2 regions of the Rhodoferax aquaticus genome follow, and region 2 is predicted to be linked to the other one. Evidence: riboswitches for the same ligand, from Rfam matches in the RefSeq annotation. Region 2 holds a riboswitch; the other holds the start of a gene.
The links. A riboswitch is a leader RNA that binds a small molecule or an ion and turns the genes downstream of it on or off. The one in region 2 is predicted to bind S-adenosylhomocysteine.
Positions count from the first base shown of each region.

Region 1: another riboswitch for S-adenosylhomocysteine. It lies ahead of ahcY (adenosylhomocysteinase); the one in region 2 lies ahead of metH (methionine synthase).

Region 1 is NZ_CP036282.1:3,963,110-3,978,849, reverse strand. It holds gene EXZ61_RS18430 (histone deacetylase family protein) at 1-290, shown strand, start outside; gene EXZ61_RS18425 (HAD family hydrolase) at 309-1,166, opposite strand; gene EXZ61_RS18420 (peptide chain release factor 3) at 1,200-2,831, opposite strand; gene EXZ61_RS18415 (DUF3369 domain-containing protein) at 3,200-4,333, shown strand; gene EXZ61_RS18410 (ABC transporter ATP-binding protein) at 4,506-5,510, shown strand; gene EXZ61_RS18405 (ABC transporter substrate-binding protein) at 5,583-6,884, shown strand; gene EXZ61_RS18400 (carbohydrate ABC transporter permease) at 6,921-7,925, shown strand; gene EXZ61_RS18395 (carbohydrate ABC transporter permease) at 7,922-9,100, shown strand; gene EXZ61_RS18390 (alpha-glucosidase family protein) at 9,124-10,773, shown strand; gene EXZ61_RS18385 (LacI family DNA-binding transcriptional regulator) at 10,860-11,876, shown strand; S-adenosyl-L-homocysteine riboswitch at 11,967-12,086, shown strand; gene ahcY (adenosylhomocysteinase) at 12,149-13,576, shown strand; gene EXZ61_RS18375 (TlyA family RNA methyltransferase) at 13,576-14,475, shown strand; gene metF (methylenetetrahydrofolate reductase [NAD(P)H]) at 14,490-15,341, shown strand; gene EXZ61_RS18365 (23S rRNA (adenine(2030)-N(6))-methyltransferase RlmJ) at 15,424-15,740, opposite strand, start outside.
Region 2 is NZ_CP036282.1:4,586,128-4,601,867, forward strand. It holds gene EXZ61_RS21130 (PilN domain-containing protein) at 1-144, opposite strand, end outside; gene EXZ61_RS21135 (hypothetical protein) at 155-1,219, opposite strand; gene EXZ61_RS21140 (LamG domain-containing protein) at 1,380-4,910, opposite strand; gene EXZ61_RS21145 (hypothetical protein) at 4,913-5,365, opposite strand; gene EXZ61_RS21150 (type II secretion system protein) at 5,362-6,171, opposite strand; gene EXZ61_RS21975 (prepilin-type N-terminal cleavage/methylation domain-containing protein) at 6,158-6,592, opposite strand; gene EXZ61_RS21160 (GspH/FimT family pseudopilin) at 6,585-7,070, opposite strand; gene EXZ61_RS22450 (type II secretion system protein) at 7,346-7,792, opposite strand; gene EXZ61_RS21170 (type II secretion system F family protein) at 8,155-9,390, opposite strand; gene EXZ61_RS21175 (GspE/PulE family protein) at 9,390-11,120, opposite strand; gene metH (methionine synthase) at 11,325-14,081, opposite strand; S-adenosyl-L-homocysteine riboswitch at 14,107-14,190, opposite strand; gene EXZ61_RS21185 (Gfo/Idh/MocA family protein) at 14,237-15,235, opposite strand; gene EXZ61_RS21190 (hypothetical protein) at 15,291-15,740, opposite strand, start outside.

The DNA of each region.
Region 1 (15,740 bases), 620 kb from region 2:
TGAACCTGCCGCTGCCACGCGGCACAGACTACACGGCGTGGGCACGGGCTTTGGAAACCTCGCTGACGGCCATCGCCCGGTTTGGCGCGGACGCGCTGGTGGTGTCACTGGGCATGGACACGTTTGAGGGCGACCCCATCTCAGGCTTCAAGCTCAAGAGTGACGACTACCTGCGCATCGGTGCCCGCCTCAAGCAAGCGGGCTTGCCGACGGTGTTTATTTTTGAGGGGGGCTACGCGGTGGAAGAGGTTGGCATCAACGCCGTGAACGTGCTGCAGGCCTTTGCCTGAGTACGTGCCGAGAGCGGCCTAGCCCGCTTGGCGGGCTTCTAGCAGCGCGTTGGCCACTTCGGCAAAACCGCTGCCCCGTTCGCTGAGCGTGACGTAGCGGGGCAGGTGGGTGAGCTGCGGCACAAAGCGCGCAATGTTGGCCACGCCCGCGCTGTGGGTGAAGTGCTGAAACATGGCTTGGTCGTTGCCCGAGTCGCCCACAAACACCCAGCGGTCTAGCTCTTGGGTCAAGTCACGCCCCAGCAGGGTTTGCACGATCCAGCATGCGCCGCCCCATTTGTTGAAGTCCCCAAAACAGCCGTGGATGTGGATGCTGCTCACTGTGGTGTGCATGCCTTCTGCTTGCAGCAAGGCCAGCACCTGATCGACTTGCGCTGGGCCCAGTTGCGCGAACTCGTGGTAGTCGAATGCGAGGTCCGTCTCACGCCCAGCGCTGTCTCGCGCGAGGCCCACACCGGGCACTTGGGCACAGACCTTGGCGGCAATGGCTTGCATGCGTGCTTGGTTGTGCGCGCGTGTGCTGGCGTCTTGTTGGTATCGTTTTGATAGCGGCCTGCGCATACCAGATGGGCGCTGCAGGCTATTTTGGCTCGAAAAATCAGCGCTATCAGGCACAAAAGCCACAGCACCGTTCTCGGCCACCATGGCGTCTACCGGCCAGGGCGGCGACACCTCGCCCCGCATAAACGGCTCGCACCAACCAATAGGCCGCCCGGTGATGGGGATCACAGTCAGCCCCGCCGCTTTGAGCTGGTGCAGGGCCCGCAAGGCATCGGCCGTGATGGCACCCTCACTGGTGAGGGTGTCGTCAATGTCGGTAAACACGCCGGTGATGCGGCGACGCTGTTCCAAGGGCCAGTGGCTCAGTGCCTTCATGTGCGCAGAACCCCCTGCCTGTACCGTGCCGGATCAACCCGCGCTTTGCAGCGCCAAGCCCGCGTGTTCACGCAGGGGGTGGAAGTGGATCTTGGGGAAACGCTCTTGCGCCAAGCGCACGTCATAGGGGCTGGTGCATAGGTAGGCCAATGTGTCGGCGGCGTCACGGGCCATGCGCATGGGGTAGGCGTTGATGAACTCCTGCAGCTCTTTGGGCGTGTCTGCAGTGATCCAGCGAGCGCCGGTGTACTGGCAGCCTTCTAGGCGGATGTCGGCGTCGTATTCACCTTTCAAACGGTGTTGCACCACTTCGAACTGCAATTGGCCCACAGCGCCCAAAAGCATATTGCCACCCATTTCGGGCTTGAAGACTTGGATGGCGCCTTCTTCACCCAACTGGGCCAAGCCTTGTTGCAACTGCTTGGTGCGCAAGGGGTTTCTCAGCACCACGGTCATGAACATTTCGGGCGCAAAGAAGGGCAGGCCGGTGTACTGCAGGTTGATGCTGCCGTCGGTGATGGTGTCACCCAGCTGCACGCCGCCGTGGGTGGTAAAGCCCACGATGTCACCGGCGTAGGCCTCTTCCACCGCTTCACGGCGCTGGCTCATGAAGGTGACAACCGAGGTGGGGCGCAGCTCTTTGGCGGTGCGCATGACCTTGAGCTTCATGCCCGGTGTGTATTTGCCAGAGGCCATGCGTACAAAGGCAATGCGGTCGCGGTGGTTGGCGTCCATATTGGCTTGCACCTTGAACACCACGCCGCTGAAGGCCGTGTCTTCGGGTTGCATTTCTTTGACCACGGGCTGGCGGTTGACCACGGTCGTGCTGGTGCGCTTTTGGGGCGCGGGTGCCAGGTCGACTAAGGCGTCCAGCACTTCCATCACCCCAAAGTTGTTCACCCCAGAGCCAAAGAACACGGGCGTTTGCTTGCCCGCCAAAAAGGCGGCATGGTCCCACGCGGGGGACGCGCCGGTGGCGAGCTCCATGCTTTCGATGGCGGTAGTCCACTCGTGGCCAAAGCGCTTGGCCAGCGAGTCGGCGTCGTTCAAAGGCACGGTGTCAAAGTCTTGTGGGCGGCGCTCGCTACCGCTCTCAAACACGGTCATGGCCTCGGTGCGCAGGTTGATGATCCCGCCGAACAGCTTGCCTTGGCCCACAGGCCAGGTCATGGGCACGCAGGGCATGCCCAGCTCGCGTTCGATTTCGTCCAAGATGTCCAGGGGCTCGCGCACTTCGCGGTCCATCTTGTTCACGAAGGTGATGATGGGTGTGTCGCGCTGGCGGCAGACCTCAATCAGGCGGCGGGTCTGGGCTTCCACACCGTTGGCCGCGTCAATCACCATCAGTGCCGAGTCCACGGCGGTGAGCACGCGGTAGGTGTCTTCCGAGAAGTCTTTGTGGCCGGGGGTGTCGAGCAGGTTGACCACGTGGTCGCGGTAAGACATCTGCATGACCGACGAGGCGACCGAGATGCCACGCTGCTTTTCGATTTCCATCCAGTCGGAGGTCGCGTGGCGGCTGGCCTTGCGCGCTTTGACCGAGCCGGCAATCTGGATCGCGCCCGAGAACAGCAAGAGCTTTTCAGTCAGGGTGGTTTTACCCGCATCCGGATGGGAAATGATGGCAAAGGTGCGGCGGCGGCGGGTTTCGGAGGCGTAGGTCACAGGTAATCCAGTTTAGAAATAAGCGCGCAATGTCGGCCGTCGTCAGTCAAACCGTGGGGAATGCTTGGAAATGTGAGCCCAGAACACCTGGCCCGTCCAAAAGCACAGCGCAAGCCCGCAATTTTACTGGCACTGCACTGGGCTCGGTTTCTCCTGCGTGCGGCTAGATGGCGGGCTCATGCGCTAGCGGCGCTTACGCCGCCTGCAGATCACGTATTTGCCCAGCCGTTGTTTAAGTTGCGGTTTAAGTTTGTGTTGCTTTGCATTGGCCGCTACGATGTGGGGGCTGTGTCACCAGAACCGTAGAGAACTTACAAGGGGCGCTGCGCATTGTTGGTCCGCGGGTTGTCGATGATTGGGAGATGTCGATGGATAAAGAAGACTCCGAAAGCTGGCTGCGCGACGATGCGCCTGATGCTGCACCTGTACGCGCAGCCGCACCTATGCCACCCTGGAAAGTGCTGGTGGTGGATGACGAGGCCGATGTCCACAATGCCACCCGGTTCGCGCTCTCTGGCATTGTTTACAAAGACCGTGAAATCCAGTTGATGTCTGCCTACTCCGGCAAGGAGGGCCTGCTGGTGATGCGTCGCGAGACCGACATTGCCTTGGTACTTCTCGACGTGGTGATGGAGACGGCAGACGCCGGACTGCGTTTGGCGCGACAAGTGCGCGAGGAACTCAACAACCAGATGGTGCGACTGGTGCTGCGCACCGGGCAGCCGGGGCAAGCGCCCGAGCGTGACGTGGTGCTGCAGTACGACATCAATGACTACAAGAACAAGACCGAGCTCACTGGGCAAAAATTGTTTACAACGGTGATCGCCTCGCTGCGTGCCTACGAGGGCTTGCTCACCATTGAGCGCAGCCGCCAGGGCTTGGAGCGCATACTGGCGGCATCTACCGATCTGTACCACGTGCGATCTTTGCGGGAGTTTTCATCTGGGGTGCTGAACCAGATTACGGCCCTGCTGGACGTGGGGGCCAATGGGGTGTTGTGCCTGTTTTTGTCGCAGGCGGAAAGTGGTGATGCCCCCGTCATCATGGCGGCGACGGGTGACTATGCCGCCATGGGCAAAGAGGCGCATATTCCTGAGTCAGATGCCCTGCTGCAGGTTGCCAAAACGGCCTTTGCAGAACGCCGCAGCCACTTAGAACATCCCCACTATGTGCTGCATGTCGGCACGCCAGACCACCGGGAGTTTGTGATTTTGGTGTCGCCGCCTTGGCCGCTGGCAGACTACCAGCGGCGCTTGCTGGAAAACTTTTGCACCAAGATTGGTTGGGCATTCGACAACCTGCATGCGTTCAACGGCTTGCGCCACGCGCAAGACGCCTTTTTAGAAGCCGTGCGGCGCACTTTGCTGTGCATTGAGCAGGGCAACCGCCAAGACCTGCCCGCCGCATTGCGCCAAGTCAGTGCGCATTTGGCGTCCTACGGTGAAGTGACCTTGGACCAAGACGCCCTAGAGCGCAAGCTTTTGGCGGCTACCAACACCTAAATCCAAGGGCGTCGCAAACGCTCGGATTTCACCCCGGGAAAACACCTATCGCGTACAAAAACGTTTTTGGCACAATCAAAAACGTTTTTGGAGTTCCGGTATGTGTGTTTTTCTAAGTACACCGCCACGGGCTTCGGCAAGTTTCAACGGGTAGAAAGTTGGGGGAATGTTCATGAGTCAGTCCGATGTCCGCTTGCGCGGTATCAAAAAACAGTACGGCAAGTTGGACGTGATCCACGGTATCGATTTGGATATTGAGCCCGGCGAATTTGTGGTGTTTGTTGGGCCCTCTGGCTGTGGCAAGACCACTTTGCTGCGCATGATTGCGGGCTTAGAAGAGATTTCTAGCGGCGACTTGTCGATTTCCGGCGAGCGGGTGAACGACTTGCCGTCCAGCCAGCGTGGTGTGGCCATGGTGTTCCAAAGCTACGCGCTGTACCCCCACAAGACGGTGTACGACAACATGGCGTTTGGGCTCAAGATTGCCAAGGTGCCCAAGCCAGAGATTGACCGCCGCGTCAAAGAGGCGTCTGCAGTCTTGCAAATCACGGAATATCTAGACCGCTTGCCCAAGGCGCTCTCCGGCGGCCAGCGTCAGCGTGTGGCCATTGGCCGGGCCATTGTGCGCGACCCCAAGGTGTTTTTGTTTGATGAGCCCCTGTCTAACCTAGACGCCGCCTTGCGCACCAAGATGCGGGTGGAACTCAAAACGCTGCACCGCCGCTTGGGTGCAACCATGATTTATGTGACCCATGACCAAATTGAAGCCATGACCTTGGCCGACAAGATTGTGGTGCTCAACAAGGGGCGTGTGGAGCAAGTGGGGCGTCCGCTGGATCTGTACACCAGCCCTGCGAGCCTGTTTGTTGCGGGCTTTATTGGCTCGCCACAAATGAACTTCATCACCGGCGAGTTTGCATCGCGCAGTGCAGCCAGCACCGTGGGCTTGCGTCCAGAGCATCTCAAGGTCGACGCCAATGGCCCTATTGTGGGCACGCTGAAGCATTCAGAGCAACTGGGCAATGAGACTTTTGCCTATGTGGATGCGGGTGTTTTGGGTGAGATCACTGCCCGCATGGATGGCACCTTGATGCTCGCTCCCGGTAGCGCTATTGCACTGGGGTTCGATCCAGAACATTTGTACCGTTTTGACAGTGCGGGCAAGCGCATTTCGTAGCGCGAACGCACCCCCCGATATATCAATTTGCTTTGCGGATGGGCCGTAGAGTTATTAGAGGAGAAGAGTGGCATGTTTAAGACAACCGTAATCGCTGGTGCTAGCGCACTGGCACTGGCTTCCATGGTCAGCCCTGCATTGGCTGCTGACTACAAGGGGCCCAATCTGAAGGGTGAAGTCATCACCATGACCTGTCCTTGGACAGGGGCCGAAGAGGGGATGCTCAAAAAAGTCATCGCCAACTTCGAAAAAGCAACCGGCGCTGTGGTGAAGCATTCCTGCTCACAAAGCTCGGAACAGCAAATCGTGATCGATATCAAGGCGGGCTCACCGTCCAATATCTCGGTCTTCCCGCAACCTGGATTGGCAGCCAATATGGCCGCAATCGGAGGTTTGGTGCCTTTGGGTGAAAAAACCAAAGACTGGGTCAAGAAGAACTACGCAGCGGGCAGCTCATGGGCTGACCTGGGTACGTACAAAAACAAAGCAGGCAAAGAAGAGTTTTACGGTTTCTTCTACAACGTGAACGTGAAGAGCTTGGTGTGGTACATCCCCGAGAACTTCAAGGAAAAGGGCTACAAAGTACCTAAGTCCATGGAAGAGTTGCAAGACCTGACCAAGAAAATTGCCGCCGACGGTGGCAAGCCTTGGTGTATTGGTTTGGGCAGCGACGCTGCAACAGGCTGGCCTGCGACTGACTGGGTGGAAGACTTCATGCTGCGCACACAGTCGCCCGAGGTGTATGACGGTTGGGTGAACAACACTGTGAAGTTCAATGACAAGCGCGTGGTGGACGCGATTGAAGCCTACGGCTGGTTTGCCAAGAATGATGCCTACGTGGACGGTGGCGCCAAGGCTGTGGCTACTGTGAGCTTTAAAGACAGCCCTAAAGGCATGTTTGGCTCACCACCCAAGTGCTATATGCACCGTCAAGCCAGTTTCATCCCTGCGTTCTTCCCAGAAGGCAAGGCGGACGAAGCGGACTTCTTCTACTTCCCATCGTACGCAAGCAAGAAACTCGGCAACCCAGTTTTGGGTGGCGGCACCATTCTGACGCTGACCAAAGACAGCAAGGGTGCTCGCGCTTTCATGGAGTACTTGCAACACCCCCAAGCGCATGAAATCTGGATGGCTGAAGGTGGTTTCTTGACACCGCACAAAGGTGTTGATTTGGCCAAGTACAAGTCCAAAGCACTGAAGAAGCAAGGCGAGATTTTGCTGAGCGCAACCACCTTCCGCTTTGACGGCTCTGACCTGATGCCCGGCGCTATTGGTGCTGGCTCCTTCTGGAAAGGCATGGTGGATTACTCCGGCGGCAAGTCAGCCCAACAAGTGGCCGACGACATCCAAAAGAGCTGGGACGCCATCAAGTAACGGATGAAAGTGTGATCTAAGAGCGAGCTGACTGCCATGACCAACCCGATTTTCCAAACGATTGCCGCCGTGGTGGTCAGCATCGCGTTTTGCCTGCTGTATTTCGCAGGCTCCAATTTTGTGCTCGACAAACTCGTGCACCTGCCCTTGGGCTCCAAAGTACGTCGCGAGCAAGTGCGCTCCAGCGTACGCCCCTGGCTGTTTTTGGCTCCAGCGCTATTGCTGCTGACCGTGTATCTGCTGTACCCCTTGGTAGAGACCTTTCGCCTGACGCTGTATGACGCGACTGGCGAAGTGTTTGTGGGCCTGTCCAATTACAAGTGGGTATTTGTAGACCAAGGTTTCTTGATCACGATTCGCAACAACTTCATGTGGTTGGTGGTGGTGCCCACACTCGCCACCGTTTTTGGATTGATCGTGGCGGTGCTTGCAGACCGCGTGTGGTGGGGCAACTTTGCCAAGTCCATGGTGTTCATGCCCATGGCCATTAGCTTTGTAGGTGCCAGTGTGATCTGGAAGTTTGTGTATGACTACCGCGGTGCGGGGTCAGAGCAAATTGGTATTTTGAACGCCATTGCCGTGGGCATGGGGTTTGAGCCCCAAGCATGGGTGACGGTGCCGTTTTGGAACAATTTCTTTTTGATGGCCATTTTGATTTGGATTCAAACGGGCTTTGCGATGGTGATTTTGTCGGCAGCGCTGCGCGGCGTACCGACCGAGACCATTGAAGCCGCACGCATTGATGGCGCGGGCGAGCTACAGATCTTTTTTGAAATCATGGTGCCCCAGGTGATGTCCACTATCTTGGTGGTGTGGACCACGATCACCATTACCGTACTCAAGGTGTTTGACATTGTCATGGCCATGACTGGCGGGCAATGGGACACCAGTGTGCTGGCCAACCTGATGTACGACTGGATGTTTAGAGGTGGTGGCGACTATGGCCGCAGTTCTACCTTGGCCATGGTTCTGATGTTTGCCGTGATTCCTGTGATGGCGTTCAATATTCGCCGCTTCCGCACCGAAGAGGCTCAGCGATGAAAAAGTATTTCTCTCTTCCGTCTATCTTGGCGCAGCTGCTGCTGCTCGTGATCGTGGCGGTGTGGGTATTGCCCACGTTTGGTTTGCTCGTGTCTAGCTTTCGGGACAAAGAGCAACTGGTGTCCAGTGGCTGGTGGACCGCCTTGTCCACCCAAACCCGTGCCGACATGCGTCGAACCGGTGGGGCACAAAGCGTGTTCAAGGAAGGCGATGCCTATGTGATGAAGGGCCGCTTGTTTGGGGAGCAAGCCAAGATTCAAATCAAGAAGTTTTCTTTGAAGTCATCAACGCCTAGCGAGTTCGACGCAGGGGCTGCTGTAGAAGTGGCAGATGGGCAGATTTTTGACGAAGAAGATGGAAAGCCCGACGGCGTGTTGACAGTGGCAAGCAACGGCGAATACCGATTGGTGCTGAGTGGCCCGTATGAAAAAGACAAGGGCATTCGCATCTTCTACATTGCAGAGTCACCCCCGGTTTTCATCACGCAAAACTATGAAAAAGTAATTGCCTCTGAAGGTGTAGGGCAAGCGTTTTTAAACACGTTCAAGGTCACGATTCCGGCTACGTTTATTCCTATTTTGATTGCGGCGTTTGCAGCCTATGCATTCAGCTGGATGGAGTTTCCAGGCCGCAAGTGGCTGTTCATTGTGGTGGTCGGCTTGTTGGTGGTACCGCTGCAGATGTCACTAATCCCCCTGCTGCGCTTGTACAACCAAGTAGGCGCGGGCTTCGGGATTGAGTCCAAGTCCTACCTAGGGGTATGGTTGGCCCACTCGGCGTTTGGATTGCCTTTGGCGATCTATCTGCTGCGCAACTACATTGCCGCACTCCCGCGCGACATTATTGAAAGTGCGCGCATGGACGGTGCCACCCATTTCCAAGTGTTCACCAGCATTGTGTTGCCCTTGTCGATACCGGCTTTGGCAAGCTTCGCCATCTTTCAATTCTTGTGGGTATGGAATGACTTTTTGATCGCATTGGTTTTCTTGGGCAAAGCCCCTGACCAGATTGTGCTCACCATCAAGCTCAATGACTTGTTGGGCTCAAGGGGGGAGAGTTGGGAAATCTTGACGGCCAGTGCGTTCGTGTCGATCGCAGTGCCGGTGATGGTGTTCTTTTCTTTACAGCGTTTCTTTGTTCGTGGGCTGCTTTCCGGCTCGGTCAAGGGTGGATGATTTTTGCAATAGGGTGAGATCGAATGACAAAAGCAGCAAACAATAATTGGTGGCGCGGAGGGGTGATTTACCAAATCTACCCACGCAGTTTTGCAGACAGCAATGGCGACGGCATTGGTGACTTGGCGGGTGTGACGGCCCGTTTAGATTACGTGGCCCAACTGGGCGCTGACGGTATCTGGCTGTCGCCCTTTTTCAAAAGCCCGATGAAGGACTTTGGGTATGACGTCAGCGACTATTGTGATGTTGACCCGATGTTTGGGACTTTGGCCGACTTTCGGGCCTTGGTTGAGCGCGCCCATGCCTTAGGGCTCAAAGTCATGATTGACCAGGTGCTTTCGCACAGCGCCGACCAACACCCGTGGTTTGTAGAAAGCCGGTCCAGCAAAGACAACCCCAAGGCCGATTGGTATGTATGGGCGGACGCGAAGAGCGATGGAACCCCTCCTAACAACTGGCTGTCCATATTCGGGGGCAGCGCATGGCAATGGGATACACGGCGCTGCCAGTACTACATGCATAACTTTTTGACCAGCCAGCCTGATCTGAATTTCCACAACCCCGAGGTTCAGGATGCACTGTTGGGGACGGTGAAGTTTTGGTTGGATTTAGGGGTAGATGGCTACCGCCTTGACACCGCCAACTTCTACTTCCACGATGCGAAGTTGCGCGATAACCCCCCCCGTGGCCGGCCTACGGGTGAAGACCCCGCAGTCAATGCCGTCAATCCTTACGGTTGGCAATGGCACAAGCACGATAAAAGCCAGCCCGAAAACTTGGTTTTTCTGCAGCGCCTGCGCACGCTTTTGGACGAATACCCGAACACCACGATGGTCGGTGAGATTGGGGATGACGACGGCTTGGCACGCGTCGCGGAATACACCCAAGGGGGTGACAAGCTGCACATGGCGTATTGTTTCGACTTGTTGGGCTCTGCCCACAGCGCGCCGTACATCCATTCAGTGTTAGAACGGTTTGAGCAACTGGCCGGCGGAGGATGGCCATGCTGGGCATTGTCTAACCACGATGTCACCCGATTTGCAACACGCTGGGGCGGAGACACACCCAACCCTCAACTGCTGCGACTGGCTGCGGCGATGCAAATGAGTCTGCGTGGCTCGCCCTGCATCTACCAAGGGGACGAACTGGGATTGCCCGAGGCTGTGATCGCATTTGAAGATCTGCAAGACCCCTACGGCATCACGATGTGGCCCGAATTCAAAGGTCGTGACGGATGCCGCACGCCCATGCCATGGCAGGCTTCTGCCGATGACCTTGGTTTCTCTGCGGTGGATGTGGTGACCAGCAAGCCTTGGTTACCAGTGGCCCACGCGCATCAATCGTTGGCCGCTGACGTGCAAGCGCAGCAACCCGACTCCTTGTTGAACTTCTACCGGCAACTCTTGGCTTGGCGCAAGCAACAGTCACCGCTGATCAATGGCCGCCTCCAACTCTTGCCCTCACACCCGCAGGTGCTGGCATTTGTTCGCAGCGAGGGTGCGCAGCAGATCCTGTGCGTGTTCAACTTTAGCGATGCGGAAGCTACGTTTGCCTTGCCCGCAGCATGGGGTGAAGCCGCACTTCTACCCAGCAGTGGCTTGGATGGTGCGGGATTGCAAGGGCGCACTTTGGTTTGCAAGCCATGGGGTGGTGCCTTTGTCGCAGCGGTTTAATTGGGCCACTCTGGTTTTGCAAAACGCCAGCGCTTAGGCTAGTCGATGGTCCTACTACACTTGCCTACGAATGAGAGGACCCGTGTGTGAATATTCGAGAGTTGGCCAAAGCGCTTGGTTTATCGACCTCTACGGTCAGTCGTGCCTTGAACGGCTACCAAGACGTCAACGCCCAAACCCGCCAGCGTGTGCAAGACATGGCCAATGCGCTTGGGTACCGTCCTGATGCCGGAGCCCGGCGTTTGGTGCGAGGGCGGGCGGATGCCATTGGTATCGTCTATTCCGCAGCGGTAGACAACCTTGGCAATCCCCAGTTCTTGGAAATGGCCAGTGGCTTGTCTGACCGCTTGGAGCAAGACCATTTGGATCTATTGCTGGCCGTCGCTCAGCATGAAGGCGAGTGGAGCATGGTCGAGCGTTTGTTTAGAGGCGGACGAGTAGACGCCGTGATTGTCCCCAACACGTTTGTACAAGATGAGCGCGTCGAGCAACTGCTAGAAAAGGGCTACCCTTTTGTCGCCTATGGCCGAACGTCTACACATGCGGATTATTCATGGTTTGACTTTGATAACGAGCGCGGCAGTCACCTCGCAGTCAACCATCTGTTGGGCTTGGGACATCGACGCTTTGCATATGTACACGCCCCTTTGGAGCTGAATTTTGCTAGCCAGCGGCATGTGGGTTTTCTGGCGGCCTTACGTGCGGCTGGCTTGGATTGCCCCTTGTCATATCAAGTGTCAGGTGTTAACGATCGCCGAGGCGGCCTGGGCGCTGTCGCACGGCTATTGGCCTTAGAGGCGCCCCCCACCGCTATCGTTGTGGATAACAACTTGGGTGGCGTAGGCGTGATACGCGGTTTGATGGATGCTGGCATCCGCGTGGGGGCAGATGTGTCAGTGGTGGTGCACGGTGACATTCCAAGCGACACCCTGCTCCCAGGTATGCACGTCACCACGGTATCCCAAGCCACGCCCTACCAGTCTGGGCAAACGATGGGGGATATGCTGGTGAGGGTTCTCAAGCACCCGGAAGCTGGACCCTACCAAGTCTTGCGCCAGCCCGCCCTCATCATCGGAACAAGTTCCTCTCTTTGTCGTAATTAGGTGCTAGAACGTACGGGAAAGCCCCACTTCTATTTTGCTTAGATCGGCAAGCGGGCTGGTGCAGAAATTCAGATGCAGATAGAATTGCGACTTTCCGAGGAGCGTTGCAGCCCGCATTGGTTTTTCTAGGCACTGAAAAACACAGCTGGTGAGGCTCGGAAATCGCTAAGCAGCCATTGCTTGGCGCTTCCCCAACGGCGCTCACCCACGGTCTTTGTGGTGTGAGTCTTTGCACCCCTATCCGTGGCACTTAACTTATGCATGGAGCCAACATGAGTGCTGTTCTTACACCTAACGTCGATTACGTCATTGCTGACCTTTCTCTTGCCGCCTGGGGCCGCAAAGAGTTGCGTATCGCTGAAACTGAAATGCCCGGCCTGATGGCCATTCGCGAAGAGTTCGCCAAGGCCCAGCCACTTAAAGGCGCTCGCATTACCGGCTCCTTGCACATGACCATCCAAACGGGCGTGTTGATGGAAACACTGCAAGCCTTGGGTGCCCAAATCCGTTGGGCATCGTGCAATATTTTCTCCACCCAAGACCACGCAGCGGCAGCGCTGGTGGAAGCCGGCACTCCCGTGTTTGCCTACAAAGGTGAAAACCTGACGGACTACTGGGATTACACCCACCGCATTTTCGACTTTGGACCCGCTGGCTCCGAAGGCGAAGGTCCCAACATGATCTTGGATGACGGTGGTGACGCAACCTTGCTCATGCACTTGGGCAAACGCGCTGAGAAAGACCAGTCCGTGTTGAACAACCCTGGCAGCGAAGAAGAGACCTGCTTGTTTGCTGCCATCAAGGCCAAGCTCGCGGTAGACCCCACCTGGTACAGCCGCAAGAGCGCGCACATCATCGGTGTGACCGAAGAAACCACTACGGGCGTGCACCGTTTGAAGGAAATGTCTGCTGCCGGCAGTCTGATGTTCCGTGCTATCAACGTGAACGACTCTGTGACCAAGAGCAAGTTCGACAACTTGTACGGTTGCCGTGAGTCTTTGGTGGACGGTATCAAGCGTGCCACAGACGTGATGATTGCAGGCAAGGTAGCGTGCGTGGCCGGTTACGGTGACGTCGGCAAGGGCTCGGCACAAGCTTTGCGTGCTCTGAGCGCGCAAGTGTGGGTCACCGAAATCGACCCTATCAACGCGCTGCAAGCCGCCATGGAAGGCTACAAGGTCGTGACCATGGAATACGCGGCTGACAAAGCCGACATTTTCGTGACCACCACTGGCAACAAGCGCGTGATCACCCATGACCACATGAAGGCCATGAAAGACCAAGCCATCGTGTGCAACATTGGCCACTTTGACAACGAGATTGACATCGCGTCCATCGAAAAATACGAGTGGGAAGAGATCAAACCCCAGGTGGACCATGTCATTTTCCCGGACGGCAAACGCATCATCCTGTTGGCAAAAGGCCGTTTGGTGAATCTGGGTTGCGGAACCGGTCACCCCAGCTTTGTGATGAGCAACAGCTTTTGCAACCAAACCATTGCCCAAATCGAGTTGTTCACACACAGCGATTTCTATGAGCAAGGTAAGGTCTACGTCTTGCCTAAGCACTTGGATGAAAAAGTGGCGCGCTTGCATTTGAAGAAGGTTGGCGCGATGTTGACGGAGTTGACTGACGAGCAAGCTAGCTACATCGGCGTGCCTAAGCAAGGCCCTTACAAGCCTGACACCTACCGTTACTAATGCGCGCTGATCAACTTCTGGTAGTACGCGGCTTGGCGAGCACTCGCTCCCAAGCCCAGCGTTTGATTGCCGATGGCGTGCAGTGGCGTAGAACTACGATCACTGGGGAGGAATGGAAGACCGTTGTCAAAAACGGTGATGAGATTCCAAATGATGCCCCTATCCAACTTTTGGACGACTCCGAAGCACGTTATGTGTCCCGCGGCGGCCTAAAGTTGGAGGCCGCGCTCAAGCATGTGGGACTGTCTGTCACAGGAATGGCCTGCTTGGACGTGGGGCAATCTACCGGAGGTTTTACCGACTGCCTGCTGCAGCACGGCGCAGCCAGCGTCGTGGGCGTCGATGTAGGTAGTGCGCAACTGCACCCTCAACTACGCGAAGATCCTCGGGTCTTGTGCGTAGAGGGTGTAAATGCGCGTTCATTAAATGCTACTGATTTGATAGCTGCTTACGCTGACAGTACGGGCGCTGATGGTCAGTTTGAGGAAGATGACTTCGAAGATTCGGAGTTTGATGAATCGACTGAGGCTTTGTCCCCAGATGCAGCGGCTACTTCACTTGCTGAATCTGAGTTTGCGCCGGCCTTTGACTTGCTTGTTGCTGATTTGTCGTTTATCTCTCAGACCTTGGTCTTGCCCGCAGCGGTTCCTTTTTTGAAGCCTGGTGGCTATCTCCTCACTTTAGTGAAACCTCAGTTTGAACTGCAGCCTGGCCAAGTAGGCAAGGGCGGCATTGTCAAAGACGCAGCGATGTACCCTCTGGTGGAGCAGCGCTTGCGAGACGCATGTGCGGCAGAAGGCCTGTTGGTGTCTGACTGGTTTGATTCCGCGATTGAGGGAGGCGATGGCAACCGGGAGTTTTTTATATACGCCCGCAAACCTGAATTGATGGGTGTTTGATTCCTAAGGTGTTTATGTCTGCAACGTCTCAATTACCTTTGAGCCTGGAGTTTTTTCCTCCGAAAACGCCCGAAGGGGCCGAGAAACTCAAGCAAGTGCGACAACAGCTCTATGTCCTAGCGCCAGAGTTTTGCTCGGTTACCTTTGGTGCCGGAGGATCGACTCAAGAGGGCACATTCGCTGCCGTTCGGGATATATTGGCCGAGGGGGTCAGTGCGGCTTCGCATTTTTCGTGCATTGGTGCCACCCGTGAAACGGTCCGTGCGCAGTTGACCATACTCAAGGCAATGGGGGTCAAACGCCTTGTCGCATTGCGAGGCGATTTACCCAGTGGCTACGGTGCAGGCGGCGAGTTTCACTACGCCAGTGACTTGGTCGCCTTTATTCGGACCGAAACGGGGGATGACTTCCACATTGAAGTGGCAGCCTACCCAGAGGTACATCCCCAAGCCAAATCGCCAGCAAGTGATTTACAGGCCTTTGCAAACAAGGTCAACGCCGGAGCGAACTCTGCAATCACCCAGTACTTTTACAACGCGGATGCTTACTTTCGATTTGTAGAAGAGGTCGATGCCTTGGGACTGAATGTTCCAGTGGTTCCAGGCATCATGCCCATCACCAGTTCTACGCAATTGATGCGATTTAGCGACGCATGCGGCGCGGAGATTCCGCGATGGATTCGGTTGCGACTTCAGAGTTTTGGTGATGATGTGGTGTCCATCAAGGCCTTTGGCTTGGACGTAGTCACAGACTTGTGTGAACAACTCCGCGCAGGTGGCGCGCCATCACTGCATTTTTACACCATGAACCAGAGTGCCTCGGTCTTGGCTTTGTGCCAACGACTGGGTTTGCACAGCAAGGCCTAGCTCGTTCTTCGCCAGACGCTGTGTTGTCGCTTTTGCGAGAACACAGCGGGTCCATTTACGGACCTTACGGCAGTGCAGCCTGTTATCCTGCTGAATCCAAGGTAAAGGTGGCGTGCTGGTCTTGCTTCAGAATGCTCACCATTTGGGGGAGCGCCGCCTTCAATCCTGCTTTGAGCGTGTGTGGTGGGTTGATGATAAACATGCCACTTGCAGGAAGTCCCGGGCGTACTACCTCACCTTCAGCATCTTGCAGTAGCTTGCTCGACTTCACAGTCAGGGTCGCGTGCAGCCATGGCTTGCCTGATTTAGTTGCCAAGGTCTTCAATTTACGAGGCAAATCATGCGCTTCGGGACGAGGGATGATGGGATACCAGACTGCATAGGTTCCCGTTGCAAACC
Region 2 (15,740 bases):
GTGGTCCAGCCTCCACACCCATGCCGCGCACAAAGTACCACCCAGCAGCACAAACGCCCCCAACGCGGCGGCCATGGTTTGCGCAGAAAAGTACTTTTTCTGGATCAGAAAAACAGGGGTACAGAGATTAATTTGCTGTGGCATAGGACTGGGCTTACAGCTTTCGCGGCTCCGTGCGCAGACACACACCCAATAAAGGCATGCACGCCGCCTGGGTCGCTGGCGCTAGGTCTGACCAACCCGCAAACATTGCGCCTAGGGCTAGCACCCCCACCGTTTGCCCCAGTTGCTGGCCAACCTTGTCTGCCAACTCGGCACTGCGCTCGCCTGCGTACAAACGCAGGCCACTGAGTGGTTTGCTGGACCACGTGCGCTCCCACAAATCCAGCGAGCGTTGCACTTCCACCACTAAGCGCTGCAGGCCATCGTCTGCCGTCAGGGGTGACGGCGCAACGCCCAGGTCAACGCTTGGGCTAGGTGCCGCATAGTCCGGCACGTACTCTTCGACCGGTGTGAAGGCGTCGATAGCACTGACTTCAGAATCTACAACTTCACCCCATGCGTGGCTTAAAAACCCATCGGGTAAATCAAACCGACGGGTGTAAAACAACTCTTCATTCGCCGAAATGGTGAGTATGGCTTGGTGTTCTGGCGTCAAAACCAAGGCGGCACTCGCCATGGACTGCGTAGCCTGGCCCGAAGCACCCAGGCTTTGCAGGTTGCGCTGCGCGGTCTCTTGCACATCAATCACCTGCACAGGCCATTGCATGCGTTGTGCCAACTGCATAAGTTCTTGAATGACTGCGTTGGTGGTGGCCACCACAAACAAATGCCGCGTGCCGGTTTGCTGACCGTCGCCCACGCGCAAAACATCCAGCGTGATGTCGTCCAAGTGGGTGGGGACCATGTCGCGAATCAGGTAGCGTGCGGCGGCACGCAGCTCTTCTGGGGCCACAGCGGGTGCATCAATCTGCAGGAACTGGTATTGCTCAGGCCGCAACATCACTGCGGCGTTAAGTCCTCTGAGATCGTGGGCCTCCAACTGGTCGACTAGGCCGTCAAGGCCATGCTCACCTTGGTGCGCTATACCCGCAGCCACGAGGTCGAAACCACCCCCCTTGCGCGGGCGAACACGCACAAACGCCAATGCGCCAGAGGCCCAAGACACCACCAGCTGGTCTGTCGAGCTGGAGCGACTCCAAGGCCAGCGCAGACTCAAGGCTGCCTCCAGAAGGTCGGCACCACTAAAAGGCTTAACGTGTGTTTCATGCGTTGTGAACCAATGCCTACAGTTGCTCTAGTTTATATAGCTAACCAACCCTTGTGTGCATGGCACGCAAAGGCGTAATGGATTGTGTCGTTTATTTCTTGATAGAGACCTAGTAGTTCTCCCGTCTATAGATCAATGGGCTTTTGTAAACCCCGAATGTGGCACGGGCTGTGGGGTTGGCAGGGCCAGCCCCCTTCCAGTCAAACTGCAGCCAGCTGGGCACCGTGGCACTGATGTCGATGGAGCCAGAGCGGCCAGCCCCAGGGGCTTTAAGCCATAAGTTGAAATTGCCCGCAAACCCTGCCACGCCATTGCTGTCGGTGCCCACGACGCCGCCCTCAAGAAAGCTGCGATTACTTACCGGCACAGCCCCGGAGCAGCCTTTGCCGCTGTAATTCACTGCATCCCGCACGCAGGTCGATGCGGTGATATCTGTCCCTACAGGCGTAAATTGCAAGACCGTGGTGGAGCAAGAGTCCGCCGTGTTGAGCAGCCAACCCGAGGTACTGCCCCCCCAGTACTCCGCTCGCAACGACACGGGCAGATCCAAGAGCTCAGAGCCATAAGCATTGCCTAAGCGCACCCGGCCACTGCGCAGTGCGGCCAGCCCTTCAGAACCCGGAGCGGAGCTTACCGAGTCTGCTGCGGTCTCAGTCGCTCGGACCTTGATGCTGGCAGGTACTGTTTGCTTGGTGGCAAAGGTAAACACCGGGCTGGCACTGGCTACCCCCGCCGTGAATGCGCCTGCGGCAAGGCTGTTAGACGCCATGGTGCCAGCTGCTGAATTGGCATCCGACAACGCGACTGCTTTGGCGAAATTGGGGCTGGTGTTGGCACTGCCGTCGTAATTCACCGTGGTGTTGCCGGCCTTGTTTCTCGCCACCACCTGCACTGCAAATGCTTGGCCTGAATAGGTGTAGGCACCGGCGGCACACCCTTGGGTAAGCAAGGTGTCAAAGTGATTGGGGATGAATCGCCCCCCGGCTCCCGTGCTGCCGGTAGTGCCCGTGGCGGTCAACCCACTGCCCAAGTAACTGCCGCTAGTCAAGCTGGCCGTGAGGTCCAGCGACCCCACTTCTGTCCACGACAGATTGCTAGCGCTGGCGCTGCCCCCAACAAAACTGCCCAAGGCCCCGGAAAAAACGCCGTTGGATGACGCGCTGCCGGTCGGCTGGTATTTGGTGAACGACAGCGTGGCTGTTTCTTTGGGCGTTTCATTGCCAAAGTTGGGGGTTGTGACCCCTGCACTGTTGCGCGCGCTGACCGTGGCACTGAAGTCTGCCCCTGCCTTGATGGGACTAGCAGTCACCCCTGAGATGGCAAAACTCGCGGGCGCTGCGACAAAGGTGTCGGTGCCCGCCATGGTCACGCCCGCCGTAGTTTCGCTGGCATTCAGGGTGACGCGGCCCACATCGGCGTACTGCACCGCCAAGCTGGCAGAACCCGCTGAGTCAAAGCTCAGGCTAAGGCTTTGTCCGGTGCTGTCACATGCGGCACTTGCACTGGCCCCACTGTTGAGCGCTGATCCACCGATGCGCACAGGCCTACTGCCCGTGGCAGGCGTTTGGTAGCTGCAGGTGAAGGTGATACTTCGGGTTTGGTTGGCAAACGTGGGCACGCAAGCGGTGCTGCTATCAGACTTCTTGACGGCTTTGAATGCCACGGTTTGCAGCGTCTCGGCCACGTGGTTGGGCACGTTGAACAAGTAACCAGCGTCCACAAAGGACAGGTCGGCGTCACAACTGCTGCCATAGGTGTAATCCTGTACTGTGCAGCTGCTAGCGGTACCCGAGCGCTCCGTGACCCCGCCTGAACTCAGGTTGACGTTCACGCTCTCAGATACGGTGTTGGCCAGCCCCAACACAACGCGAGACTCTCCCGAAAACACATAGGTGGCCGTACCGCTGTTGGCAGCGCCCGTAGTGTTGACCGGGTTGATGGCATTGATGTTGGACCATGTGCCGCGCCCTGTGCTGGTCGCCAAGTTCAGCGTCGTACCGGCCAGGCTAATGGGCGCGTGGGCGCTGTCGTGCGCGGTTATGGTCACACTCGCAGCCGCACCACCACAGTTCACCGTCTCTCCGCCATGCAAGATATGAAAGTGGTCTAGGCTGGTACAGGTCGTGCGGGTCAGGCTGCGGTCGGCGGCGGCTTGGCTGGCGTTGATTTCAGTGGGGTAGATGTACACCTCGTCCACAATGCCATTGGCACTGTTGGGAGTGCCGTTGCTGGGGGTCACGCCGGAGGTGCGGTTATCACCCACATACAGTGTACTTAGCCCCGCGATCACGCCACTGGTGGTGCTGCGAAATGGTGTGCTCCCTGTGGTGGTAGCCAAGGCGCCGTTCACAATGATCTGTTGCACGGTCTGGTTGGTCCCGGCACTGAAGCTCCATGTAATCGCAATGTGCTGCCAGGTGCCTGACGCAAAGCTGTAGTTGGTGCTGGTTTGTGCGGTGCTCACGATCGCATTCGGGGTGGTGTTGTCACTCATCGTGAAACGCAAGGCACCGCTGGCAAGTTTCATCAAGTAGAAGGGGCGCGATGCCGTAGTAGTGGCGTCTAAGAGCATGGCATCGCTGGAGCCTGCATTCCAATTGACGTTGGAGCGGTACCAAAAGCTGACCGACCCTTTGCTGCCCGGGACCAAGGGAGTTGCTATGGCATCGATGACCGTGTTGGAGGTATTACTCGGAACCGAAGCCCCTCGGCACAAAGCGCCGCCGGCCACGTTGGTGACGGCTCCTTGTCGCGAGGCATGCTGCGAATTACCAGAAATATCGCGCACCTCACCCACCGCTCCGGTCCATGAGCTCTCGTCAAACCGGTACTCCGCGCCTTTGCCAGCCAGTTGGTTGGACGGGTACCACAGTATGGCGGTGCCGCGCAAGGGGTCAATGAACGGCTGATTGAAGGAATACGCGGTGTAGTCGGTGTTACTGACCTGCACCCCCACGGAGGCACCTGTCCCATCAGAGGCCCCCACGGTGTATTGGTAGATGAAGTTACCGTCTAGGCTGCTGGGCCCCTCTAGCAACAGAACTTGAAAGTTGTAGCGGTCGGTTTGGCCATACAGCTTGACGTTGCTCCAGGTCACGATGAAGCGGCGGTTAGGCGCAGTGCCCACCAACTCATAGCGCACCGCAGCACCACTCGTGCTCTGGGCGGTACCCGCCACGATGTCACGCCAATACGGCACCATGATGTTTTTGGGTACAGCGCTCAAGCTGCACCCCCAGCCGAAGACCGGTGAAGCTGAGGTAATGGGCAGTGCAGATGCGTTGTACACCCGGTGAAAGCCTGACACATCGGGCGGAAACGCCAAGATGCCATTGGCGTAAATGCGCAAACCGCTGTAGCTTGTGCCTGCAAAACGAAACTTGAACCCGCTGCCAAAACTCACGTCAGCCCAGTCATCGTCGCCATAGGGAAACTGGGTGCAGCCGGGGGAGTTGCTGGTGGTATTCCAGACTGCGGTGCCCGCCGTTGCGGAAGGCGTGACATAGGTAAATGTGGTGGAGGTATAGGCATAGGTAGCCGCGCCTGCCGGGGTGGCTGCCGCCGCCAAGTAAAGCCACACCAGCCAGTGCAGGCGCGACAGCAAGTACGCGGCGTGGGACAGAGACGGCAGAAGGTGCATTGCTATTTCTCCAAGGCAGCGCTCAGGCTGCGCTCTACAAAGCCTGCGCTACCGACCGATCCGCCACTGCTCGCCACTGCGGTGAACTGGAACAGTTTGACGTTGGCAGTGGCCGAAGCTTCGTTAAAGCTCGTCATCGTGCAGGTCACCACCACCGTAAAGCCGCCATCAAAGGTGCCCGTAGCCGGCAAGGCTTGTGGCGAACTGGGGCACGTGGCAGTCGCACTGGCCTGTGGCGCTACGGCTCCAATACCCCACTCCAAGCCAGCCCGCGCAGCCCAATAGGCGCGAGAGCCCTGCAAGTCTTGCGCGGAGGTGAGCTGCTGGGTATTGGAGAACGTGACCATGTACGCCCCCATAGCGGCCAATACCACTACCAAAAAGATAGCAGCAATCGCTGCAAAACCGTGCTGCTGCGCACGGGAGGACCATGTGGCGGGAGTGCAGCAGCTCATGGCGTGTTGTTCACGTGTACTTCGTGGTAGAGGCTCACCACCTCACCACTGCTGTCGGTGAAGCCCATCGTGAGTTGCACCAAGGCATTGCGCTGCAGGTCCGAGCCGTTGTAGGTGATGGCACAGCTCACGTTCTGCGCGATCAGCGTTCCGCCTGTAGACGGGCAACTGCTGCTGTAAGCATGGTGGGTGGCGCGGTACAGGTTGCCGCCCCGGCACACATAGGCTACGATTTTTTCGTCTGCAGGAATGACTTGAAAACGGTGACTGCCAGACGCCAGCGGAAACTGCTTGGGCGTGATCTGAATCTTGGTCTCGCCAGCTAGGCTGCCTGCTGACACCCCCAGCACAGGGCTGGTGTTGTCCGCGTTATAGGCATCCGCACCGCTGATCCCCAAGTTGTAGACCACCACCACGTCACCAGCCACAATGGCCTGCGCACTGACTGCGCTGTTGCTCCCTAACATGTCAAAGCTGGCATCTGCGGTGGAGAAGTCCAAGGCGTCACCGGCTCCTGTGCCATCGGGCTGCGTTCGGTAGCGCCCCCCAGTACGGGTAGGGATGAACTCTAGGCACTGGTTGTTGGTTTGGCGCACACTGTTGGGCAAGGCCACTTGCACATCGCGCGCGATGCGCCGCACCACCGTATCGGCCACATCGGTCAGGGCAGCGCGCCTGGCACCGGCAAAGTAGGCATCTATGGGGCCGCGCATGAACACGGCCACCATGCTGCCCAGCACACCCAGTATCACGATCACCATGACCAACTCGACCAAGGTGAATCCGGCTTGCTTAGTAGTTCGCACGGTAGCCCACCATCGTGATACGGCTCGCACTGCCCCTAGCGACCGTGACGGTCACTTTTTTCAGACTGACTCCAGTTTCCAGTGTCGCCGGAGCTACTGCAATGGCCAGGGTGTAGCCTGCCAAGGCAGCAGGAAGATCGGTAAAGTCCGCCTGCGTTTTGCCGTTGTAGTCGTCTACGTTGTCAAAGCTGGCCCGATTGGTACCCACCGGGGCGCTGGGGTCACGGGCAAAACTTTTTTGCAATATTTCTTCCATGACGGCATCGGCCAACACCATGGCCTGCTTGCGCTCCATGGGATCTGCACTGGCTTTGACGTTGGTCTGAATGACCAACAAAATGCCCGCCATGCCCAAGCTCACCACCACCACAAAAATGATCAGCTCCACCAACGTGAAGCCATGCTGCTGAGGCCTATTCATGGACATAGCCGGTACTGGCCTCGACAATGATGTGGGTGCTGTCGGCAATGGAAATGGTGATGGCACCCGCTTGGTCCGTGCTGCCCAAAGGGGTGAACTGAAACCCCGTGAGCGCAGCCCCAGCGGACTGCCCCGCCAAACCACTGCCGCCGCGCAATGTGCTGGGCGGCGGCAGTACCGCGGCCGCACTGCATGTGCCGACCGCAGGGTTTGACGCAAAAATGCGCAAGCTAAGACCTGTGTCGTCAAGCTGCACACACACGTTGCGGCGCTGTGCAATCGCCGTTTTCTGCGCATAGCGCAACAGGGCGAGCGTTTCGTCGTGAAACCCTCGCGCGCTGAAACTATTGGTGTTGCTCAGTCGAGGGGCAGCAAACACCGCCAGAACCCCCAGCAGCACCATGACCATGACCAGCTCGACCAAGGTAAAGCCCCACTGCAAGGCCCTACGCCTGCCGCAGCGTTGGATAGGATGCATTGCGTGAGTTGGCTGAGGCATGCTAGGGTCGATAAACGCTATGAGTTTAGTAGCTGCTTACGCATATTGCATCAGGAATAAGAGGCTCTTTTGACTCCAAATACAAGGACCTGCACAGGCCGTGACCCGGGCGAACCCAGCCACACATTCAGCGCCATTCAACGGCCCCCGCACACCTAGCGTGTACGGATGGTGCATGCACTGCGCAACCCCAAGCAAAAAGCCAAAGCCAGTGAGGTTGCGCTCACTGGCTTTGGCCTGAAGACATGTCGGTGTTAGTTCGCAGCGCCAATGATCGTGAAGGTGGCTGTCCCACCCGAAGCACAGGTAGAACCAGTTCCATAGTTCAAGGTGCAGACTTGAGAAACACCATTCTTCTCGGCACCTGTTCCCGTCACTGCAGTGTCGGCAGTCAAATAGTTAGAAGAGGTGCTGCAAGTGGTAGCCAACGTCACGCTCGGATTCAACAAGGCACCCACGTCCGAACACTTGGCGACTTGGACACATTTGTTTGCCACAGCGACATTGTTACTGGCAGCACAGCTTGCATAGTTGATCGAGGCCGCTGATGAAAGTGCGCCAGCGGTTCCACTGAGTGCTGCCTGCTTAGCATCGGACGACAAGTCCACAAACTTCGGAATCGCCACCGCTGCCAAGATGCCCAAGATCACAATGACCATGACCAGCTCAATCAATGTAAAGCCACGCTGTGTTGTTTTCATAGTGCCCACCAAGTTGATAAATGTGATGAAACCGACTGCCCTCAAAACCGCTACGTGCCCTTGGCATAGCCGCACACTCGGTGCCTAAGTGATTGCTAAGCTACATCCTAATTCAAGTCTACGTTTTCACCTAAGCTGACCCAACGCATTGTGCGTTTGACCGGTGTTTAACCCCTTGATTTGGGCTTAACGCCACTAGTCCACCCCCCCCACACATAGGCATGGATCGCGCCGTACGCTCCATGTAGTCCATTGCCAATGCCGTTCGCAGGGCGCCTACCGTGGTTTGAATAGCAGCCAACTCTCTCAAACGCCCGGTCCACAGCGGGGCTAACAGTCGATTGGGGCGCATGGCTGTGGCCTTAGCCACCCCGCCCCATGGCAGCCCCGCCCATGTTCCATAAAGGCAAAAAGACACCCAGCGCCAAGAGCAAAACCAGCACACCGATAATGCCCAGCAGCACAGGCTCAATGGATGCGGACAGCCCTTTGATGCTGTAGTCGGTGTCTCGTTCGTACATATCTGCAATCTCAAACAGCAAGCTATCGAGCTCGCCGGTTTCCTCACCCACTGCAATCATTTGAAGCACGACGGGTGTGAAAACGCCCGTCGCCGCAGCGCAGCGCGAAATGCTCTCGCCGCGCTCAATGCCATCGCGCATTTCCTCTACACGGCTGCCAATGAAGGCGTTGTCCACCGTTTGCGCAACCACGGTTAAGGCTTGCACCAAGGGCACCCCGCTTTGGCTAGACAGCGCAAAGCTGCGGGCGAACCGCGCCAAGGTAGCCTTGCGCACGATCTCACCCACGATGGGCAGTTTGAGCTTGCGGGCGTCCCACCGGTAGCGCCCCTTGGGGGTACGCAAATAGGCCCGAACCGCAAACACGGCCCCCACCATGCCGACGATCAGCGCGGGCCACCAAGCAATCATCCAACCCGAAAAAGCCAACAAACCCCGCGTAATCACAGGAAGCTCGGTATGGAAACCGGCAAACACTTTGGCAAACACAGGGATGACAAAGAGGTTGAGGATGACCACCGCGACGCCCATCGCGATCAGCACAAAGGTGGGGTAACGCAGGGCTTGGCGAATGCGCTCACGCACATCGCGCTCAAACTCCATGTGCTCGGTCACCCGCAAAAATACCTCCGTCAGGCGCCCCGTCATCTCGCCCACTTTGATCATGGAAATGTAAAAACTGCCAAACAGATCTTTGTGTCTGGCCATGGCCGCAGAGAGTTCACGCCCTTGGTCCAAGCTGGCCCGTATGTCCTGGAGCAGCTCCACCATGGCAGGCTTGCTGGCCGACGCTTGCAAACCGGCAAACGCGCGCAGTATGGGCACACCCGCTTTGTTCAGCGTGTACATCTGGCGGGAGAACAGCAGCAAATCCTCCAGTACCACGGGGCGGCGGTTCAGCCGGGTCCACCACCCCTCCGTGCTGGCGTCTTGCTCAGCGGCTGCCACAGCAATCTGCACAGGGGCAATGCCAATCGATAGGAGCTGATCGGCCACCCCCCCTTCGGTCAGGGCCTCGAGCTTGCCGCTCACGGATTCACCGCGTTTGTTGCGCCCCTTCCATGCGTAGATGGCCATCAGGGGGTGCCTGCTACATCCAAGTCGTCAACGTCATACCCAACCCGCATGGCTTCCGCAAGGGTGGTACGCCCGGCCTTCACCAACTCCAAGGCATGGTGGGCCATGCTTTGGCCGCGCATGCGTTCGCGCGCGCTGCGCATAAAGTCACCGGGATCCGCCAAGGTGGCCTTGTGGGCCAGTTCCACATCCATTTCCATGAGCTCATACACCCCTTGGCGACCCGAGTAGCCAGACCCGTTGCATGCCGAACATCCCAGGCCTTTTTGGGGCAGCCATGTGGGTGTACCGACCTGCAAGGAGTCCAGCCATGATTGCTCTTGGGCGCTTGGGGTGTGCGCAGCCGCGCACTCGGTGCAGTTCAAGCGGAGCAAACGCTGTGCAATAACGGCCTGCAAAGAAGTGGCCACCATGTAAGACGGCACACCCATGTCCATCAACCTAAACGGCGTGCTCATGGCGTCACGGGTGTGCAAAGTAGATAGCAAGAGATGCCCAGTAATCGCCGCGCGCAGACCAATTTCGGCTGTTGCAGAGTCGCGCATTTCGCCCACCAAGATCACGTCGGGGTCTTGGCGCAAGCAGGAGCGCAGCACCTTGGCAAACGTGAGTTCAATCTTGTCATTCACCTGCACTTGGGTGATACCGGGCAAGCGGTACTCCACGGGGTCTTCGACGGTGATGACTTTGAGTTCATCCGCATTGATTTCCGCCAGTGCCGCATACAGCGTGGTGGTTTTTCCTGAGCCCGTAGGCCCGGTGACCAGCACCATGCCCGACTGCCGAGCCAACACTTCACGAAACCGCGCCAGCATGGCCGCAGGCATGCCAATGGCATCGAGGCGGCGCATGCCGATGCCTTGGTTGAGTAAGCGCATCACCACCGATTCGCCATAGGTGGCTGGCAGGGTCGACAGACGCACATCAATGGTTTGCTCTTTGAGCCGCACGCTGAAGCGGCCGTCTTGCGGCAAGCGCTTTTCAGAGATATCCAAACCACCCATAAGCTTGAGGCGCTGGGTCAGCGCACCCGCAATGCGCTTGTCAGCTTGGGTTTGGGTTTGCAACACACCGTCGACCCGCACCCGAATTTGCAAGCCCGCCTCTTGGGGCTCAATGTGCACGTCAGACGCACCGACTTGCATGGCGTCTTCAAACAGCGACTGCAACAAACGCACCACCGGTGCACCCTCCAGCCCCACGCTGGCGGTGAGTTCACCAAAGTCCACCGCATCTCCGATGTCTTTTTCCAGCGCCCGCGCCAAGCCGCTGATTTCTTCGGTGCGGCGGTACAGCTTGTCAAACGCTAAGGTCAGCTGGCTTTCTGGTGCGGCGGCTATGGCGATGTTGCGCTTGAGGATGCGCGTGAGCTCGTCAAAGGCAAACAGGTCGAGCGGGTCAGACATGGCCACCAGCAACTGGTCGCCCTTGTCTTCAAGCACCACCGCCTTGAACCTGCGGGCATTGGCTTCAGCCAGCAATTTGACGACTTCCGCGCGAAACGGAAAGGTCTTCAGATTCACGAACGGAATGCGCAGCTGCCGCGCCAAGCCGTTGGCCAACAACTCTTCGGTGATGATGCCGGTCTCTATCAGCAAGCGCCCCACTTTCTTGCCGGTGGTCCGCTGTAACTCCAAGGTTTGCTTGAGCTGCTCTTGCGAGATCAGGCGTTGCTGCACCAGTACATCGCCTAAGCGCAGTTTCTCCGGGCGACTGGTGGCAGTTGTCATGCGCAAGTCCTGTTTGAGCTGTGGCAAAAATAATAGCACGTTGCCATGGCTTGTGTCATGACAATTACCAAGCCAAAGCGCCCGCTAATCGGGCGCAGCAAGCTACAGTATTGATAGCTAATTGCGCACAGTACATGTGCCGTCTAGACCGATTCAGCCGCGTGCAACGCCAACTCGCACCGATCAACGGTGCGCCCGTCTGTGTTACAGGTTCGGTGCCAGCAAACGCTGCAACTCGGCGGCAGTGCGGCCACGGCGGCGCACATGGTCTTGGAGTTGGTCATCCGAAATCTTGCCCACGTTGAAGTAGGTGGCGTCGGGGTGCCCCAGGTAGAAGCCGCTCACGCTGGCGGCTGGCGTCATGGCCAGGCTCTCGGTCACGGCCATGCCAATGTCTTCGCACTGCAGCAGCGCAAACATGTCTTGCTTGACGCTGTGGTCAGGGCACGCAGGGTAGCCGGGGGCTGGACGAATGCCTTGGTATTTTTCGGCAATGAGCTCTTCAGCGCTTAAGGCTTCGCTAGGTGCGTAGCCCCATAGGTCGGTCCGCACGCGGTGGTGCAAGCACTCGGCAAAAGCCTCGGCCAAGCGGTCTGCAATGGCTTTGAGCATGATGGCGGAGTAGTCGTCGTGCGCATCCAAGAAGATCTTTTCGCGCTTTTCGGTGCCAATGCCCGCGGTCACCGCGAACATGCCTGCGTAGTCTGACTTAACTCCTTGGGGCGCCACAAAGTCGGCCAGGCAGCGGCTGGGGCGCATCACGCCGTCAATCTCTTGCTTCTCGGTTTGCTGGCGCAGGCCGTACCAGGTGAGTGCAACGGTGCTGCGGCTCTCGTCGGTGTAGAACTCGATGTCGTCATCGTTCACGCTGTTGGCCGGGTACAGCGCCACCACGGCGTTGGCGGTCAGCCATCGGCCTTCTATCAGGCGCTTAAGCATGGCTTTGCCATCTTCAAACACGCGGCTGGCCTCGGTGCCCACTACCTCGTCTTTCAAAATCGCTGGGAAGGGCCCGGCCAAGTCCCAGGTCTGGAAGAACGGGCCCCAGTCAATGAACTGCGCCAACTCGGTCAGGTCAAAGTTCTTGAACACGCGCCGCCCAATGAACTTGGGGACCGTGGGCGCAAAGCTGGCCCAGTCCACCGGCGTTTTGTTGGCACGGGCCTTGGCCAGCGGCCACATGGGCGTTTGCTTTTTGTTGGCGTGCTGGTGGCGCACCTTGTCGTAGTCGGCGTTGAGCTCGTCCACATAGGTTTGCACGCCGTCGCCCAACAGGCTTTGCGCCACGCTCACGCTGCGCGAGGCATCGGGCACATAGACCACTGGCCCTTCGTAATGGGGCGAAATTTTGACGGCGGTGTGCACCCGGCTGGTGGTCGCGCCTCCAATCAACAGCGGAATCTTCTTGATGCGGAAGTAGTCGTCCTTTTGCATCTCGCCCGCCACGTACTGCATTTCTTCTAAGCTGGGTGTGATCAGGCCTGAGAGGCCAATGATGTCCGCGCCCTCTGCCTTGGCTTTCGCCAAGATTTCATGGCAAGGCACCATGACGCCCATGTTGACCACGTCAAAGTTGTTGCACTGCAAAACCACGGTCACGATGTTTTTGCCGATGTCGTGCACATCGCCCTTGACCGTGGCAATGACGATCTTGCCCTTGGTCTTCACATCGCGGCCTGCGGCTTCGTCCAGGCGTTTTTCTTCTTCAATATAGGGAATCAGGTGGGCAACGGCCTGCTTCATCACCCGGGCACTTTTCACCACCTGGGGCAAAAACATCTTGCCTTGGCCAAACAGGTCACCCACGATGTTCATGCCATCCATGAGCGGGCCTTCGATCACATGCAAAGGACGTCCGCCTTTGGCCAGCACTTCTTGGTATGCCTCTTCGGTGTCCGCCACGATGAAGTCGGTAATGCCGTGCACCATGGCGTGGCTTAGGCGTTGGCCCACCGTAGCCGGGGCTTCAGGCGTGCCGCGCCACTCCAGTTTCTTGCTCTCGTCTTTAGCGCCGCTCTTGGCGGTTTCGGCAATGTCCACCAAGCGCTCGCCGGCGTCAGCTCGGCGGTTGAGCACCACGTCTTCCACACGTTCACGCAGAACAGGTTCCAGGTCGTCGTACACGCCCACCATACCGGCGTTGACGATGCCCATGTCCATGCCCGCAGCAATGGCGTGGTACAGGAACACGGTGTGGATGGCCTCGCGCACCGGGTCGTTACCGCGGAAGCTAAACGACACGTTAGACACACCGCCACTCACCTTGGCGCCGGGCAGGTTTTGCTTGATCCAGCGGGTGGCTTCAATAAAGTCCACCGCGTAGTTGTTGTGCTCTTCAATGCCTGTAGCAATGGCAAAGATATTGGGGTCGAAGATGATGTCTTCTGGGGGGAAGTCCACCTCGTCCACCAAGATGCGGTACGCGCGCTCGCAAATCTCGATCTTGCGGGCGTAGGTGTCAGCTTGGCCCTGCTCGTCAAACGCCATCACCACGGTGGCGGCCCCATAGCGGCGTAGCAACTTGGCTTGGCGTTTGAACTCTTCTACGCCTTCTTTCATGCTGATGGAGTTAACCACCGCCTTACCCTGCACACAGCGCAAGCCTGCTTCAATGACGCTCCACTTGGAGCTGTCAATCATGAGCGGCACGCGAGAGATATCAGGCTCGCTGGCAATGAGGTTCAAAAACCGCACCATGGCCGCCTGGCTGTCCAGCATGGCCTCGTCCATATTGATGTCGATGATTTGCGCACCGTTCTCGACCTGCTGGCGCGCCACGGCCAAGGCTTCTTCAAACTGGCCGTTCAGAATCATGCGGGCAAACGCCTTGGAACCCGTGACGTTGGTGCGCTCGCCCACATTCACAAACAAAGAGCTGGCGTCAATGCGCACGGGCTCCAGGCCGGAAAGCAGCATGGGCGCAACGGACGTAGCTAAAGAGGGGGAACTTGTAGAAGACATGCATCTCACCTGTAAAAAACATCTTGCCAGGTGAGCGTCGTTGCGGTGGGTCAAGCACTGTCCAAGCCTGACGGGAACAAAGTTTCCCGCTGCAACGCTCCTTGGATGGCGCGATTTTAAGGGCTAACGCGCCGCAAGGGGCGCGAACTTGGGGGCTAAACGCGCACCCAAGCTCCCGAAGTACTGGAAGCCACCATGGCGTCCAATATGCGCATGTTCAAAATGGCGTCTTCCACCCCGTAAGGCAAGGCCACCAGACCGCGCACCACTTGCGCAAACGCATCCCCCTGCAGCGCATACTGGTCGGCCGCGGGCAGGTTTTCCACCTGCTGGGCACCATCGCGCAGGCTTTTTCCGTCGTGCACCCACAGACGGGTTTCTTCCGCCTGCGGGGCGTTGAACGGAATCTCAATCTCCAGTCTTTGCTGGGTGCCTATGACTTGCACCCGTTGGTAGGGGCATGTTTGGGTAGACACCGTGAACGTCAAATGCCTGCCCTGGCCAAAGTCCATCAAGGCACTGGTGGTCCGGTCTGTACCAAACTGCGGGTCATGGTCTTGCAGTGTGATGACGCGCAACGGTTCCGCTTCAAACAAAAACCGCCCCGCCACCAAGGCATAGCACCCGATGTCATACAAAGCCCCACCGCCCGCATCGGGACGGTTGCGGATATTGGCCGCATCGCGGTTGAAGTAGGAGAAAAACAACTGAATGGCGCGCACCTCACCCAATGCGCCGCTGCGCACCAGCTCACGTGCACGCAGCCACTGGGGATGGAAACGCACCATAAAGGCTTCCATGATGTGCACCTTGTCCGCCACTTCACGCAGTTGCGCGGCCTCGTTCGCAGTCAATGCAAACGGCTTTTCGCACAGCACATGCTTGCCAGCCCGGGCAGCAGCCAAGGTCCACGGCACATGCAAATCGTTGGGCAAGGGGTTGTAGACCACCTCAATGGCGGGGTCTTCTAACAAGGCCTCGTAGGACCCATACGCATGGGCGATTCCGAGTTTGTCAGCCGCCGCTTGTGCAGACGCGGCGTTGCGCGAGGCAATGGCGCGCACCTCGCACCATTGGCTACCTTGCAAGCCCGGGATGACCTTTTGAACCCCGATCTTGGCCGTGCTGAGCACGCCCCACTGAACTTTTTGCATGAAAAATTGCCTTGGTAGTGGGGTTGCAGTTACACCGTGGATAGGTTCTGATGGCTTAGTAGTACAGGAACAGTCCGAGCTCGGAATGGTCCCCATTTTTACTGGCACCGCCCGCGACAGGCTTGAGGGTTTCACTCACGTAGCGCAAGCTGATACCAAATTGGCCAGGATCATTGCCTTTTTTAGGGGGCGTAGAGTCCAAGACGTACTGCAACTCAAGCACTGCGCCTGGCTCACTCTCATAGCGACCAACAACCGGAAGGCCCGTAGCCAGACCTGTGCCAGTCACCTCAGCCAATGTGAGTACACGCACACCGGCCCCCAGACGCCAGCTAGGCGCCATGTCGTAAAAGCCCATCAATTCCGCTGAGTTAGTAGTCAGAGCGAGTTCGGCGTCCGACGCATTGGTGGCTGTGCGTTGACGACCTAAAGTTCCTTGCACTGTGAACTTTGGTGCTACACGGTAATCCATGCCAACCTTGTACAGCAAACCAAGACCGGTCTT